One region of the Thioalkalivibrio sp. genome, then DNA from elsewhere that is predicted to be linked to it. Evidence: predicted binding sites of a transcription regulator. Region 1 holds the regulator's gene; each other region holds the start of a gene.
What was found. Region 1 encodes sigma-54, which starts transcription at its own class of promoters, with help from an activator protein. Its sites were predicted from a motif close to TGGCANGNTNCNTGCTT; they were not measured.

Region 1 (4,218 bases):
CGGTGCCGGCAAGACCACCTGCTTCTACATCCTGGTGGGACTGATACAGGCGGACGCGGGCCGCATCATGCTGGCCGGCCGCGAGCTCACGCGCGCGCCGGTCCATCTGCGCGCGCGACTCGGAATCGGTTACCTGCCCCAGGAGGCATCGATCTTCCGCCGTCTGACGGTCTGGCAGAACCTGCAGGCCGTGCTCGAGTTGCGCCGGGACCTCGATGCGGCCGGACGCCGGGAGATCGGGGACGCACTGATCGAGGAATTCCAGCTGAATACGGTGCGCGACAGCGCGGGGATCGCGCTGTCCGGCGGCGAGCGGCGGCGCGCCGAGATTGCCCGCGCGCTGGCGGGCAACCCGCAGTTCGTCTGCCTCGACGAACCGTTCGCGGGCGTGGACCCGATCTCGGTGGTGGAGATTCAGGAGGTGATCGCCCACCTGAAACAACGGGGCATCGGGGTGCTGATCTCGGACCACAACGTGCGCGAGACACTGGGCATCTGTGACCGGGCCTACATCCTCAGCGAGGGCCGCCTGCTCAGCGAGGGGACGCCACCCGAGCTGCTCGCCGACCAGCGCGTGCGGACGGTTTATCTCGGTGAGCATTTCCGTCTCTGATGCATGCCATCCGCGCCGTAGCCCCCGGCAGGGGCGGCCCGCCTCCGGCCGCGCGCCGTGGCCCTGCACCAAAAGGCTGCAAAAAACCGGGCACAGGCAGTAACATGAAGTCATGATGAATCATTTCGCGTCCCTGCCCGCCGCATGCTGAAGTCTTCGCTCAATCTGCAGCTCGGTCAGCACCTGACCATGACCCCGCAGCTGCAGCAGGCCATCCGCCTCCTGCAGCTGTCGACGATCGAACTGCAGCTGGAAGTGCAGCAGGCGCTCGAGAGCAATCCGATGCTCGAGCTCGCCGAGGACACGCCCCCCGAAGAGGCGTCCGGTGAGCCAGCCGAGGCCCAGCCGGAAGCGGAACCCGCCGACAACAGCCCGGACACGGAGGCATCCGCCGAGGACTGGGGTGACGAGCCGTACGCCCAGGGCCCGGGCTCGCAGGGCGTCGGGGTCGATGACCGCGACCCCTTCGAGAACCAGGCGGGCAGCGAGGGTGGCCTGCACGAGCACCTGCTGTGGCAGCTGCACCTGGGCCCGCTGAACGAACAGGACCGGCACATCGGGGCGACGCTGATCGACAGCATCAACGCGGACGGCTACCTCGAGACCGACCTCGAGACCCTTCAGGAAATCCTTGGGGGCGAGGAGACCGTCGGCCTCGACGAAATCGAGGCGGTCCTGCACTGGATCCAGCAGTGCGATCCGGTCGGCGTCGGTGCGCGCGATCTACGCGAGTGTCTGTTGCTCCAGCTGCGCGTGCTGCCGGAGGGCACGCCGCTGCGCGACACCGCCCTTCGGGTGATCGATGCGGGAATGGAGAGTCTCGGCAGGCATGACTTCCGCACGCTCCAGCGGGAACTCGGGCTGGACGAGACGACCCTCGCGCGCGCGATGGAGCTCGTCCGCACGCTGAATCCGCGGCCCGGCAGCCAGATCAGCGACCAGGCGCCGGAATACGTGACCCCGGACGTCTATGTGCGCCGGGACCGCGAGGGCTGGCGGGTCGACCTGAACCCGGAGATCGCGCCGCGCATCCGGATCAACAGCCTCTACGCGGGCATGGTCCGGAGGGTCAGTGATGCGCGCGACAGCGCCTTCATGCGCAATCAGCTGCAGGAGGCGCGCTGGTTCCTGAAGAGCCTGCACAGCCGCAACGAGACCCTGCTGCGCGTGGCGCGGGCGATCGTGGACCGGCAGACCGGATTCCTCGAGAAGGGCGAGGTGGCGATGCAGCCGCTGATCCTGCGCGATATTGCCGAGGCGCTGGACCTGCACGAATCGACCATCTCGCGGGTGACGACCCAGAAATTCATGCATACCCCGCGCGGCGTGTTCGAGTTCAAGTACTTCTTCTCCAGCCACGTGGGCACCAGCGACGGCGGTGAATGTTCCGCCACCGCGATCCGTGCGATGATCCGCAAACTGATCAGCGAGGAACCGCCCAACCGGCCCATGAGCGACTCCCGACTCGCCCAGGTCCTCTCCGACCGAGGCATCAACGTGGCCCGGCGCACCGTGGCCAAATACCGCGAGGCGATGAACCTGCCGCCGTCCAGCGAACGCCGGCAGCTGCTCTGAACCTCGCGGCCCACCAATGCAAGGAGTTTGAGTATGCAGATCAATCTGACCGGTCATCACGTCGACATCACCGATCCACTGCGTGACTACGTTCAGGACAAGTTCGGTCGCCTGGAACGGCACTTCGACCAGGTGATCGACATCCATGTCGTGCTCACGGTGGAGAAGAACCATAACAAGGCGGAGGCCAACCTTCAGGTCAGCGGCAACCACATCCATGCCTATGCGACGCACGCGGACATGTACGCCGCGATCGACGGCCTGATCGACAAGACCGACCGGCAGCTGATCAAGCACAAGGAGAAGATAAAGGATCATCACCGCGCCGAAGGCGTGCAGCTCAACCGACAGCAAATCGCCTGAGCAATGCAGATTGCCGATCTTGTCCGGGAGGACCGGGTTTGCCTGGACGCCGACATCACCAGCAAGAAACGCGCGCTGGAACGGCTCGGTGAACTCCTGGCCAGGGGTGACGCCGTTCCCTCGGCCAGCCTGATCTTCGATGCCCTCTCGGCACGGGAGCGGCTCGGCTCCACCGGTCTCGGCCATGGCGTGGCCATTCCCCACGGGCGCATGGCCGAGATCGACAACCCCAGAGTCGCGGTGCTGCGGCTGGAGCAGGGTGTGGACTTCGAGGCCATCGACCATGAACCGGTCGACATCCTGATCGCGCTGATCGTGCCGGAGGAATCCACCGGCGAACACCTGGATCTGCTGGCGCAGCTGGCACGCGTCCTGTCCCAGCCCGACAATATCGCCGCGCTCCGGCGCAGCGCCGACACCCCCGCCCTGCACCTGGCCGCCCGCACCGCCTTCCGCGATGGCTGAAAGCCTCAGTCTCGCCGAGCTGGTCGCCGCCCTCGGGCCGCGCACCGGGCTGGTGTACGTCCATGGCGAGGCCGAAGCGCACGACCGGATCCTGCACGAGGCAGACGACGCCGATCTGCCGATGGCCGGTCACTTCAACATGATCCGGCCCAACCGCATCCAGGTGATTGGCGATCTCGAGGCCCGCCATATCGAGACGCTGAAACCGGCCGAGCACGAGTGCCTGATCCTGGATCTCGCCGCGACCGGCACGGTGGCCGTGGTCTTCGCCGAGGGCACCTGCCCGTTCGAGAGCCTGCCGCCGAAGTGCGGAAATCCCCTGCCCGCGGTCCTCTGCACGCATATCGGAAGCCACGAGCTGATCGGACTGCTGCGCTATTTTCTTCAGCACCGGCTGGCGCGCTCCGTGGTCCGCCACGGCGTTTTCATGGAGATCCTCGGGGCCGGCGTGCTGATCAGCGGCGAATCCAGCGTCGGGAAGAGCGAGGTCGCACTGGAACTCGTGAGCCGCGGCCATCGGCTGATCGCCGACGATGCCCCGGAGTTCGCCCGCATCGCACCGGACATCATCCGTGGCACCTGCCCCCCGCTGCTGCGCGACCTGCTGGAGGTGCGCGGTCTCGGGGTCCTGAACATCCGGGCGATGTACGGAGATTCCGCGATCAAGCGCGGCAAGTACCTGCGCCTGATCATCGACCTGCGCGACTGGGACCAGCACACCACCCTGCCGGACGACCGCATGAACGGCTGCCGCGGAGAGGAGGATGTGCTCGGCCTGAGGATCCCGGTCGTCAGCCTTCCGGTCGCCCCGGGACGCAACATCGCGGTGATGATCGAGGCGGCGGTCCGTGCCCATCTGCTGCGGCTGCAGGGATACGCGGCCGGGGACGATCTGCGCACGCGGCTGCGCAACCGTCTGGAGTCGGAACCCGCGGCCGCGCAAGGGAACCAGGGCTGACCATGCGGCTGCTGCTGCTCAGCGGCCTCTCCGGCTCGGGCAAGACGGTGGCCCTGCACACGCTCGAGGACGAGGGCTTCTTCTGCGTCGACAATCTGCCCCTGAACCTGCTGAACGACCTGATCCAGGAGCTGCGTACCGGAAGCCACCGCAACGATGGCAGGGTGGCGGTCGGGGTGGACGTGCGCAGTGGCCGCGACGCGCTGCAGGGCCTGCCGGAGAATCTGGCGAGACTGCGCCAACA
Region 2 (4,218 bases), on a different contig from region 1:
CAGGAAGGCGAGCAGCGTGATCCACACCACGTACGGCAGGATGGTGGCCATATCCATGAAACGGCGCACCAGAAAGATGCGGTACCCGAGGCCCTCCGTGGCGGCGATCGCCTCGGACGCGATCAGAAACAGCCAGGCTGCGCCGAGCGCCAGGCGGGTCGCGTCGAGCAGGCGCGGAAAGACCTGCGGCAGCACCACGCGCACCACCACCAGCCAGGTCGACGCGCCCAGTGTCTGCGCCTTGATCAGCTGCTCCGTCGGCAGCTCCTCGACCCGCTGCTGCACGTCGCGGATGATGAACGGAGCGATGCCGAACACGATCAGCACCACCTTGGCCAGTTCGCCGACCCCGAAGGTGATGAACAGGATCGGCAGCACCGCCAGGGGCGGGATCATCGCGACCGCGGTGATCAGCGGCGACAGCGCGCGGCCGGCATAGGGAATCAGGCCGGCCAGGATGCCGACCACGAGGCCCATCAGCATGCTGATGCCCACCCCGAGGGCAAGCCGGGTCAGGCTCGCCGCCGTGTCCACCCACAGCACCAGCTCCCCGGTCCGGCGGCTGGGCTCCGTCGCGAGCCGCCAGAAGGTCTCGAGCATCATGCCGAGAGACGGCAGCAGCGGATCGTCCGGGTTCTCCGCGAGCCGTGCCGCCGATGCCGCCACATAGGCCAGCAGCAGCAACGCGAACGGCAACAGCCCGAGCAGGTAGCCGATCGTGCGCGGCGGGTGCTGGTTGATCAGGCGTTTCACAATGGCGGTGCCGGTGGAGCGGGCGATGAACCTGCGTTACCGTGAGAATCCAGCCTCGCTTTTCTGGCATAGCGAGCCGCGGCACACATCAGATCTGGCGCAATGCCGTCAGAGCTCGCCGTCCGCGGCCATGCGCATGTACTCCGCGTTGAAGCGGAAGCGCACGTTGTCGGGGCTGCCCAGGATGGAGCCATCGCTGAACTCGATGCCGACGAAGTCCGGGCTGGGTGCGCGCTCGCCGAGCAGCCCGTGCTCGAAGGCGAACTGGCGCACCTTCTCCATCGTCTCCTCCGGCTCCGGGCCGGTGACAAAGTCCACTGCGTCCGCCGCGTCGTAGAACATGCGGGTGGAAGCGAGCTGCGCCTCGTAGCCGGCCAGGTCGGTGCCGCCGGCCTCGCCCATCGCCGCGCGGGCCGCCCGGCCCGCCTCGTCGTCGCCCCGCATCACGTCCATGATCTCGTACCAGGCGCCGGTCAGCGCCTTGCCGAGCTTCGGATTGGCCTCCAGCACCGCGGTGTTGACCACCATCAGGTCCATGACCTCGCCGGGGATCTGGCTGGAATCAAAGACCACGTGGGCGTCGTCGCGGGCACGGATCTCGCCCAGCTGCGGATTCCAGGTAACGACCGCATCCACGTCGCGGGACCCGAAGGTGCCGACGATGTCCGCGTCCGAGGTATTCACCACGCGCACGTCACGCTCGGTCATGCCAACGGAATCCAGCGCCCGGGCGAGCAGGTAGTGCGACACGGAGAGTTCGACCAGATGCACGTTCCTGCCCTCAACGTCCTCGAGCCGGTCGGTATCCTTCAGGATCAGCCCGTCGTTGCCGTCGGAAAAGTCGCCGACGATCAGTGCGGTGCTGTCCACGCCACCCGCCGCGGGAATGGTCAGGGCATCCATGTTGGTCACGCTCACGCCGTCGAAGGCACCGGCGGTGTACAGGTTGATCGACTCGATGTAGTCGTTGATCTGAACGATCTCGATGTCGATGTCGTACTTGTCCGCCCACTTGTCCACGATGCCCGAATCGGCGCCGAAGCCCCAGGGCATCCAGCCTACGTAGATGCTCCAGGCAATGCGGAAGCTGTCCTTCTGCTGGGCCTGAGCCGTGCCCGCGGCCGCCACGGCCGCGAGCAGCACGCCAAGCAGCACGAGGCGCAGAGGGAGGCGAAAGAAGACTCTCTGGAACGGGTTCATTGGAAATCCCCATTGTGGTTACCGGTTTCGAAACAGGGCACGGGAGAGCATCCGCAAACGCATGTCTCCCGGGCTTTTGTCCCGCCGTGTAACCCCAGCCGGTGAACCCGGGGAGGTCGGCCACTCTCGGACCAGACGCCCGCCTGTGCGGACCGGAACCCTAGTCGCCCATTGGTGCTGTCTTTTCGGATCCGGAGATTCGCGCCTCGCTGGAGCACGCACCCCCCTGCCTGCAGAAGCACAAGCAATTGCCTTGCCAGATCATCCCGCCACGGCAATTCAGAGGCTTGAGCAGCCCAAGCGGCGGGCACGCTGTCCGCAGGACACGCATGCGCACCATCGAAGTGCACGGCCTCGAACCATTGGAGTGCAGTGGCTGCACCGCCCGCGTGCGGGGTCCTGCGGCAACGAGGGCGCACTGGCCGGGCCGGTCGGCGGTCTCCCGCGAACCGTTCGCGCCATCGAGTGCGGGGCTTGCTTCCACCCGCTAGAACCCGCTTTCAAAGTGGCGGCAAGCCGCGCTTCACAGGGCGCTTGCGCCGGCTTCCTTCGGGGTGACGCGGATCGCGATGCTCGTTATCCGGAACTCGACAGCATCCAGTTCTTCAGGTCCGGAAAACGCCTTTGCTTCAGTTCGCGCCGGATCTGCGCGGGGGCGGGTGCGCGCGCCTCCAGGAGGGATTCCAGAAGCTCGAAGTCCCTGCGGTCCAGCGACTGGAATTCGACGCCGGAGCCAAACTCGTTTTCATGGACTACCCGCACGTCGATGGTGACGGAGAAGACGTCCTCCTCACCACCGAAGAGCGTGAGTACGCAACCGTGACCCACGCCCCCGAGGCGGACGCGGTCGAGGAATGCACCACAAAGCCCGATGTCCTGCGTCTCGGTGTCGTGCTGGCACCCGTCATCGAGACAGAGCTGGCCGGACAGCCTCACCGGGAGGCGCGTGTTCTGCCGCTTTTCCATGAATGAAATACCGCCATCCTGTGTTGATCCCGTCCATGGAAACCGGTTCATCCATGAGGCACTCTGGCAAATCCCTTGGCCGCCTAACAGCAAGACTAGCCTCAAGTCGCTGAGATTTCCATCGGAACCGCAACGGGATGAGGTGCGGCTACGCAACGATCATGGCCACGGATGGCATCCCGGAGCACGCGGATCCGGCGCGGCCATCAGCGTAATCCGGCTACAGATCCAGGCGCCCCTGCCCCGCCGCCAGACGCCGCTTCAGTCTCCTGCGGCGGTGACGTGCCTCCGGACCCTGGTCCAGGAGCCGGGCGTAATCCAGGGCACGGGTCCAGTCACGGCGCACGTGCTCGTGGTACTTCGCCAGGCGCTCGGCGGCCTCGCGGCTGCCAGCGGCGGCGAGCCGCTCCCAGATCGCCGCCGCCTCGGCCACTCTCCCGGCTCCGCGCAGCGTCCGCGCCAGCTCGAGGGCTCCCCGGGTGTCCAGCCGTTCCCGCGCCGCCTCGAGCACGGAGAGTGCATGGCCGCGCTCTCCGCAACGCGCCCAGATTGCGGCCGCAGCGCACGCATCGGCGCCGCAGGACGTCGGCTCATGCAGCGATCGGGCCAGGGCGGGGCCAAGCGCCAGCAGGCTCAGCACGTCAAGGGCGTTATGGCGCAGCACCCCCGCGAGCTCATCGGAAGGCGCACCGGCGAGGTAGTCGCGCCAGGCGCGGGGCGCCTCCGAGCCGGGCAGGTCGTCCTCGCGCACCAGCCCCAGCAGCCGCCGCTCCGAGGTGGCCAGCCGGCAGTCCGGCCAGGCCCTGCGGAACAGGCGGCGGGTCGGATGCAGAAGATCGAGGTGAGGAGGCTCCGGCAAGGCCGGACCACGCTGGAGCCGTCGGCGATCGCGCAGCAGCGGCAGATCGAAGGTCTTCCCGTTGTAGCTGACCATCAGGTCGGCAGCGGCCAGGCTCGAGGCCAGCGCCTCGAGCATTGCCGCCTCCCCCGCGAACGCGGTCAGCACCCACTGGCGGAGCCGCACGCCGTCCGGCTCCGCCGCGGCGATCCCGATCATGAAGGCCGCGGTGCCGGTACCGCCCGCGAGCCCGGTGGTTTCGGTGTCGATGGCGAGGACCCTCATCCCCGGCCCTTCCCCCGCTTGCGGGGGAGGGGTTGGGGAGGGGGCTGCCAGGGGCCAAAGCGGTTCCAGCGCGTCGGCGAGACGCCGGCGCCCGTGGCGCGTATCCAGGGGCAGCACGGTCTCGACCAGGACCACGTGCTCCGCGACCACCTCCCCTCCCAGCCGTTCCGCAAGCC
Region 3 (4,218 bases), on a different contig from region 1:
TGCCGAACTTCTCGTTGACCACCACGACCTCGCCGTGCGCGATCAGTGTGCCGTTCACGAACACGTCCAGCGGTTCCCCGGCCAGCCGGTCCAGTTCGACGATCGATCCCTGGTTGAGCTGCAGGAGGCTGCGGATCGCGATTCGGGTTCGCCCGATCTCCGCGGAGAGGGTCACCGGGATATCCAGCACCACCTCCAGGTTCGCTTCGTCCCTCTTCCCCGAGACCGGGGGCTCATCGGCCAGCGATTCGAAGCTCGCCTTCTCGAAGGACTCGCGTTCCGGAGCGCGCGCCCCGGTGTGACCGGCGCCGTCATCCTGGGGGCCCCTGCGGGACGCGGAGGCGTCGACCGGCGGTTCCTGTCCGGTGTCCTGGTTCTTGTCGTCGCTCATGACTCGTGATCCTCTGAATGGTCAGTTCGAGCGCGATATGCGCTCGGTCACCTGGATGGCGTTCCTGCCGCCGGAGATCCCGAAGCGGCCGCGGGCGACGGGTATGCCCTCCGCGCGCAGCAGGTGCTGCCGGGGGAGTTCCACCGGGATGATGTCGCCCGCCTTCAGCCGCATCACCTGCCCCAGCGTCAGGCTGGCCTCCGTCAGCAGCGCCACGGCCTCGACCTCGGCGGTGTCCAGTTCGTCGCGCAGGCCGCGGACCCAGCGCTGGTCCTGGTCCGGACGGTCGCTCTGGAAGCCGGCGTCGAGCACCTCGCGAATCGGTTCGATCATGAAATAGGGGAAGGTCACGTGGAGGTCGCCGCCGCCGCCATCGAGGTCGACCCGGAAGCTCATCACCATCACCACCTCCGACGGGCTCACGATGCCGGTGTACTCCGGATTCACCTCCGAGCTGACATACTCGAAATCGAGCTCGGTCACCGGCGTCCACGCCTTCTTCAGGTCGGTGAAGACCTGATCCAGCATCACCCGGATCACCCGGATCTCGGTCGCGGTGAACTCCCGGTCCTCGATCTTCGCGCTGTAGCGGCCATCGCCGCCGAAGAAGTTGTCGACCAGGATCGAGACCAGCTGCGGGTCCAGCACGAACAGGGCCGTCCCGTGCAGCGGGCGGACCTTCACGGTATTCAGGCTGGTCGGCGCGGCCAGGGAGTGGACGTACTCCGAGAACTTGGTCATATGCACGCCGTTCAGCGCGATCTCCGCGTTTCGGCGCATCAGCCGGAAGAGGCTGATGCGCAGGAAGCGGGCGAAGCGCTCGTTGATCATCTCCAGCGTGGGCATCCGTCCTCGGACGATGCGCTCCTTGCTGGTGAAGTCGTAGGGGCGCGCGATTCCGTCGCGGGCCTGCAGGTCCGTCTCGGTGTCCACCTCGCCGCTGTCGACGCCCTCTAGCAGGGCGTCGATCTCTTCCTGGGAGAGCAGTTCTTCGGGTGCCATCGCGGCCTCACTGCATCACGAAGGAGGTGAAGTAGATCGACTCGACCCCGGGATCCCCGGTGCTGCGCTCGAGTACGGCCCGGATCGTCTCGAGCATCTCCTGGCGCGTCTGCTCCTTGCCCTCCGCGCTGTTGAGCTGCTCGTAGTTCTTGCCGCTGAGCAACATGATCAGGTCGTTCCGGATCATCGGGCTGTGCTGATCCACCGCCTCCATCGCCTTCGGATCGCGCAGCGCCATCACCACGCCCACCTGCACGAAGCGGATGCGCCCCGGTCCCTCGATGTTGCCGAGCAGCTCCGGCTCGAGGGCCTTGTAGACCAGCGGCCGCTTGGTCTCCGCGGCGGCCGGATCGGCCAGCTCCTGGTCGCCGCCGAGGGCGAAATAGAGGACACCGCCGACGGTGCCGCCGCCCAGCAGAACCACCACCAGGATCACCACCACCCACTTCAGCGCCCTGCCCTTCGGTTGCGCCGCCTCCGTGCCCTCGGCCAGGTTCAGATCGTCTTTTTCCGCCATGTCGCTCCCACCCCTTCTACGCTGCAAGGGGTGGAGCAAATGACGTGCCAGTCACTCGGATAGGAGGATTTGCATTGTTTTTCAGATGGATGGCGGATCAATCCAAGCCGTCCGTCGAGGTTTTGACGGGCGCCGGCCGGGGCGGGTGCCGGAATGCCGGCGCGTGGCGTGGAGTCGCTGCAGTGCCCCGGGGCATGCAAGCGCAAGCCTATGGAGTGCGGCGGCTTGCGGCCGCCTTGCCCTGCAGGAGGCTCGCCTCCTGCCACGAAGGCAGGCCTCCGGACACCGGAGGAAAGATTTGCGACTCGGTGCGGGCCACGCTGGGCGTGCGGGCCGGCCAGGCGCTGTCGCAGCGTCCCGGTGCGGCCCCCGCGGGACGCCGTGAATACCTCCCTGTAGGCTTGACGGCAGCATCCCTGCTGCCGACACCCGCGGGGGACCGCACGGGACGCCACTCGACCCACGGACCCCCCTCGCAAGAGCGGTCCGACGCCCTCGGCCCCAGACCGCAATGCGCCGGCCCTCACCCCGACGATGGACCCCCTCCCCCGCTTGCGGGGGAGGGGGGAAATCAGGCGTAGTAGTCGACCAGACCCTGGACAGCCGGGGGCCCGGACCGGGTTGCGCCGGCATCCGCTTCCCCGGCGCTGCCGTCCGCTGTGCCGGGCAACTGCGCCCCGTGCCCGCGGCTGCCGTCGGTGCCCCCCCGCTCCCTGCCGTCCTCGCTGACATTCACGTCGCCGAGGTTCAGGCCGCTCTCGGCGAACATCTCGCGCAGCCGCGGCAACGCCGCCTCCACCGCCTCGCGCGTCGTCGCCTGGGGCGCGATGATGTTCAGGTGCGTGCGATCGCCGTCCACCTGCAGGCGGACCTCCAGCGGTCCGAGGTGGGGCGGGCTGAGCTTCAGCTCCGCGGCCTGCAGGTTCTGGTTGACCATCCAGCGGATCCCGTTGCCGAGTGCCCGGTCCCAGCCGGGCTGCTGGAGCGGCACATCCACATGGAAGATCCGGGCGCCGGGGGCGCTGGCCGATCCGGGCTGACTGCCGGTGGCGGCATCGCCCGGGGCGGTCGTGATCCCCGCGGTCGATGCCGCCTGCGGTCCGGCATCCGCAAGCCGCGCCTCGAGCAGGCCGCGCATGGAGGCGGCGTCGCCGGCGCCGGCACCCGGCAGCCCCGCGGCAAGCGCGGCATCGGGCAGGCGCGCGTCCGCGAACAGCGCGGAGAATCCGGGCAGCGGTCCCGCCGCCGTCTCGGTGCCCGGACCGCCGGTCACGACCCCCGGCAGGAGGGAGAATGGCGCCGCCGCAGCCGGCCGCGCGTCCACGGGCGGCGCCGCGGACCCACCCTGCAGTCCGGCGAGCATCTCGCCGAGCCGGGCCCGAAGCGCGGCCAGGTCGTCGCCGGTGCCTTCGCCGGCCGCGGCCGGGCGACCGGCGGCGGCCGCGTGCAGGGCCGCCGCCAGCAGCTCGAGGGGATGGGTGCCCTCGCCCCCCGCGATCGAATCCGGCTGCAACAGGTCGGACTCCAGCCCGAGACCCGGTGGAAGCGGCAACGCGCTGCCGTCTTCCGGCAGCCCATCGCCGCCGAGCTCCGCCGCCAGCAGGGGCGTCAGATCCTCGACCGAGACGTCCTCCGGCAGGGCCGCGGCGACCGCCTCCAGCTGCTCCAGCTGCGCCGCCAGCCGGGTCCAGAAATCGCCCCCGGGCGCCCCGTCCCGCCCCTGTGGCGCGACGCCGAGGTCATCCAGGGCCTGCAGCAGCTGGGAGGGCAGGTTTGTCGGGAGTGCTGATGTCTGCATCGGATTGTTCCAGGACAGGGACCGCGTCACGCCGGTCGTGCGCCGGGGTTCACCGGCAGGACCGCCGGGTCTTCCACCAGCGGTATCCAAGTTTCATGCCACACGCGGCCGGCCTCAGCGTCGCCGGGACCCGATGCGCTGACCGAACTCGTCGCTCTCGGCCTGGTCGCGGCGCTTCTCCTCCAGGTGTTCCTCCTCCTGGAAGCGCTCCATCGCCTTGCCCACCGCGTCCTGGTGCACCCGGCACTCGGTCCAGTGGCCGCGGCTCTGCTCGAGTTCGGCGCGCGCCCGCTCCACCCGCGCCGCCTGTTCCTCGATGGCCTCGTTCAGCCGGGACAGGAACAGTCGATAGTCGCGGACATTCAGGCCGATCCACTCCGCGCCGTCCTCGAAGCGGCTGGCATAGTCGCCCCGGTACTCGGTCAGCTGCTCCAGCCGGCGCAGCTGTTCCTCCAGCGCCCGCTGACGCTCGCCGAGGGTTCGCGCGGCGTCCTGCTGGCGGCTCTCGGC

Region 2: the regulator sigma-54 is predicted to act here: its motif matches at 2,196-2,212, upstream of ACESMN_RS04155 (putative urea ABC transporter substrate-binding protein).
Region 3: the regulator sigma-54 is predicted to act here: its motif matches at 1,944-1,960, upstream of fliL (flagellar basal body-associated protein FliL).

Annotation. Positions count from the first base shown of each region.
Region 1 covers NZ_JAWLHP010000023.1:23,105-27,322, forward strand. The annotation lists gene lptB (LPS export ABC transporter ATP-binding protein) at 1-613, shown strand, start outside; gene ACESMN_RS06160 (RNA polymerase factor sigma-54) at 803-2,188, shown strand; gene hpf (ribosome hibernation-promoting factor, HPF/YfiA family) at 2,222-2,551, shown strand; gene ACESMN_RS06170 (PTS sugar transporter subunit IIA) at 2,555-3,016, shown strand; gene hprK (HPr(Ser) kinase/phosphatase) at 3,009-3,974, shown strand; gene rapZ (RNase adapter RapZ) at 3,977-4,218, shown strand, end outside.
Region 2 covers NZ_JAWLHP010000014.1:30,410-34,627, reverse strand. The annotation lists gene ACESMN_RS04160 (ABC transporter permease) at 1-753, opposite strand, end outside; gene ACESMN_RS04155 (putative urea ABC transporter substrate-binding protein) at 862-1,953, opposite strand; guanidine-I (ykkC/yxkD leader) riboswitch at 2,017-2,128, opposite strand; gene ACESMN_RS04150 (PilZ domain-containing protein) at 2,530-2,919, opposite strand; gene ACESMN_RS04145 (ribonuclease H-like domain-containing protein) at 3,140-4,042, opposite strand.
Region 3 covers NZ_JAWLHP010000028.1:24,203-28,420, forward strand. The annotation lists gene fliN (flagellar motor switch protein FliN) at 1-391, opposite strand, end outside; gene fliM (flagellar motor switch protein FliM) at 413-1,393, opposite strand; gene fliL (flagellar basal body-associated protein FliL) at 1,401-1,910, opposite strand; gene ACESMN_RS07190 (flagellar hook-length control protein FliK) at 2,482-3,708, opposite strand; gene fliJ (flagellar export protein FliJ) at 3,823-4,218, opposite strand, start outside.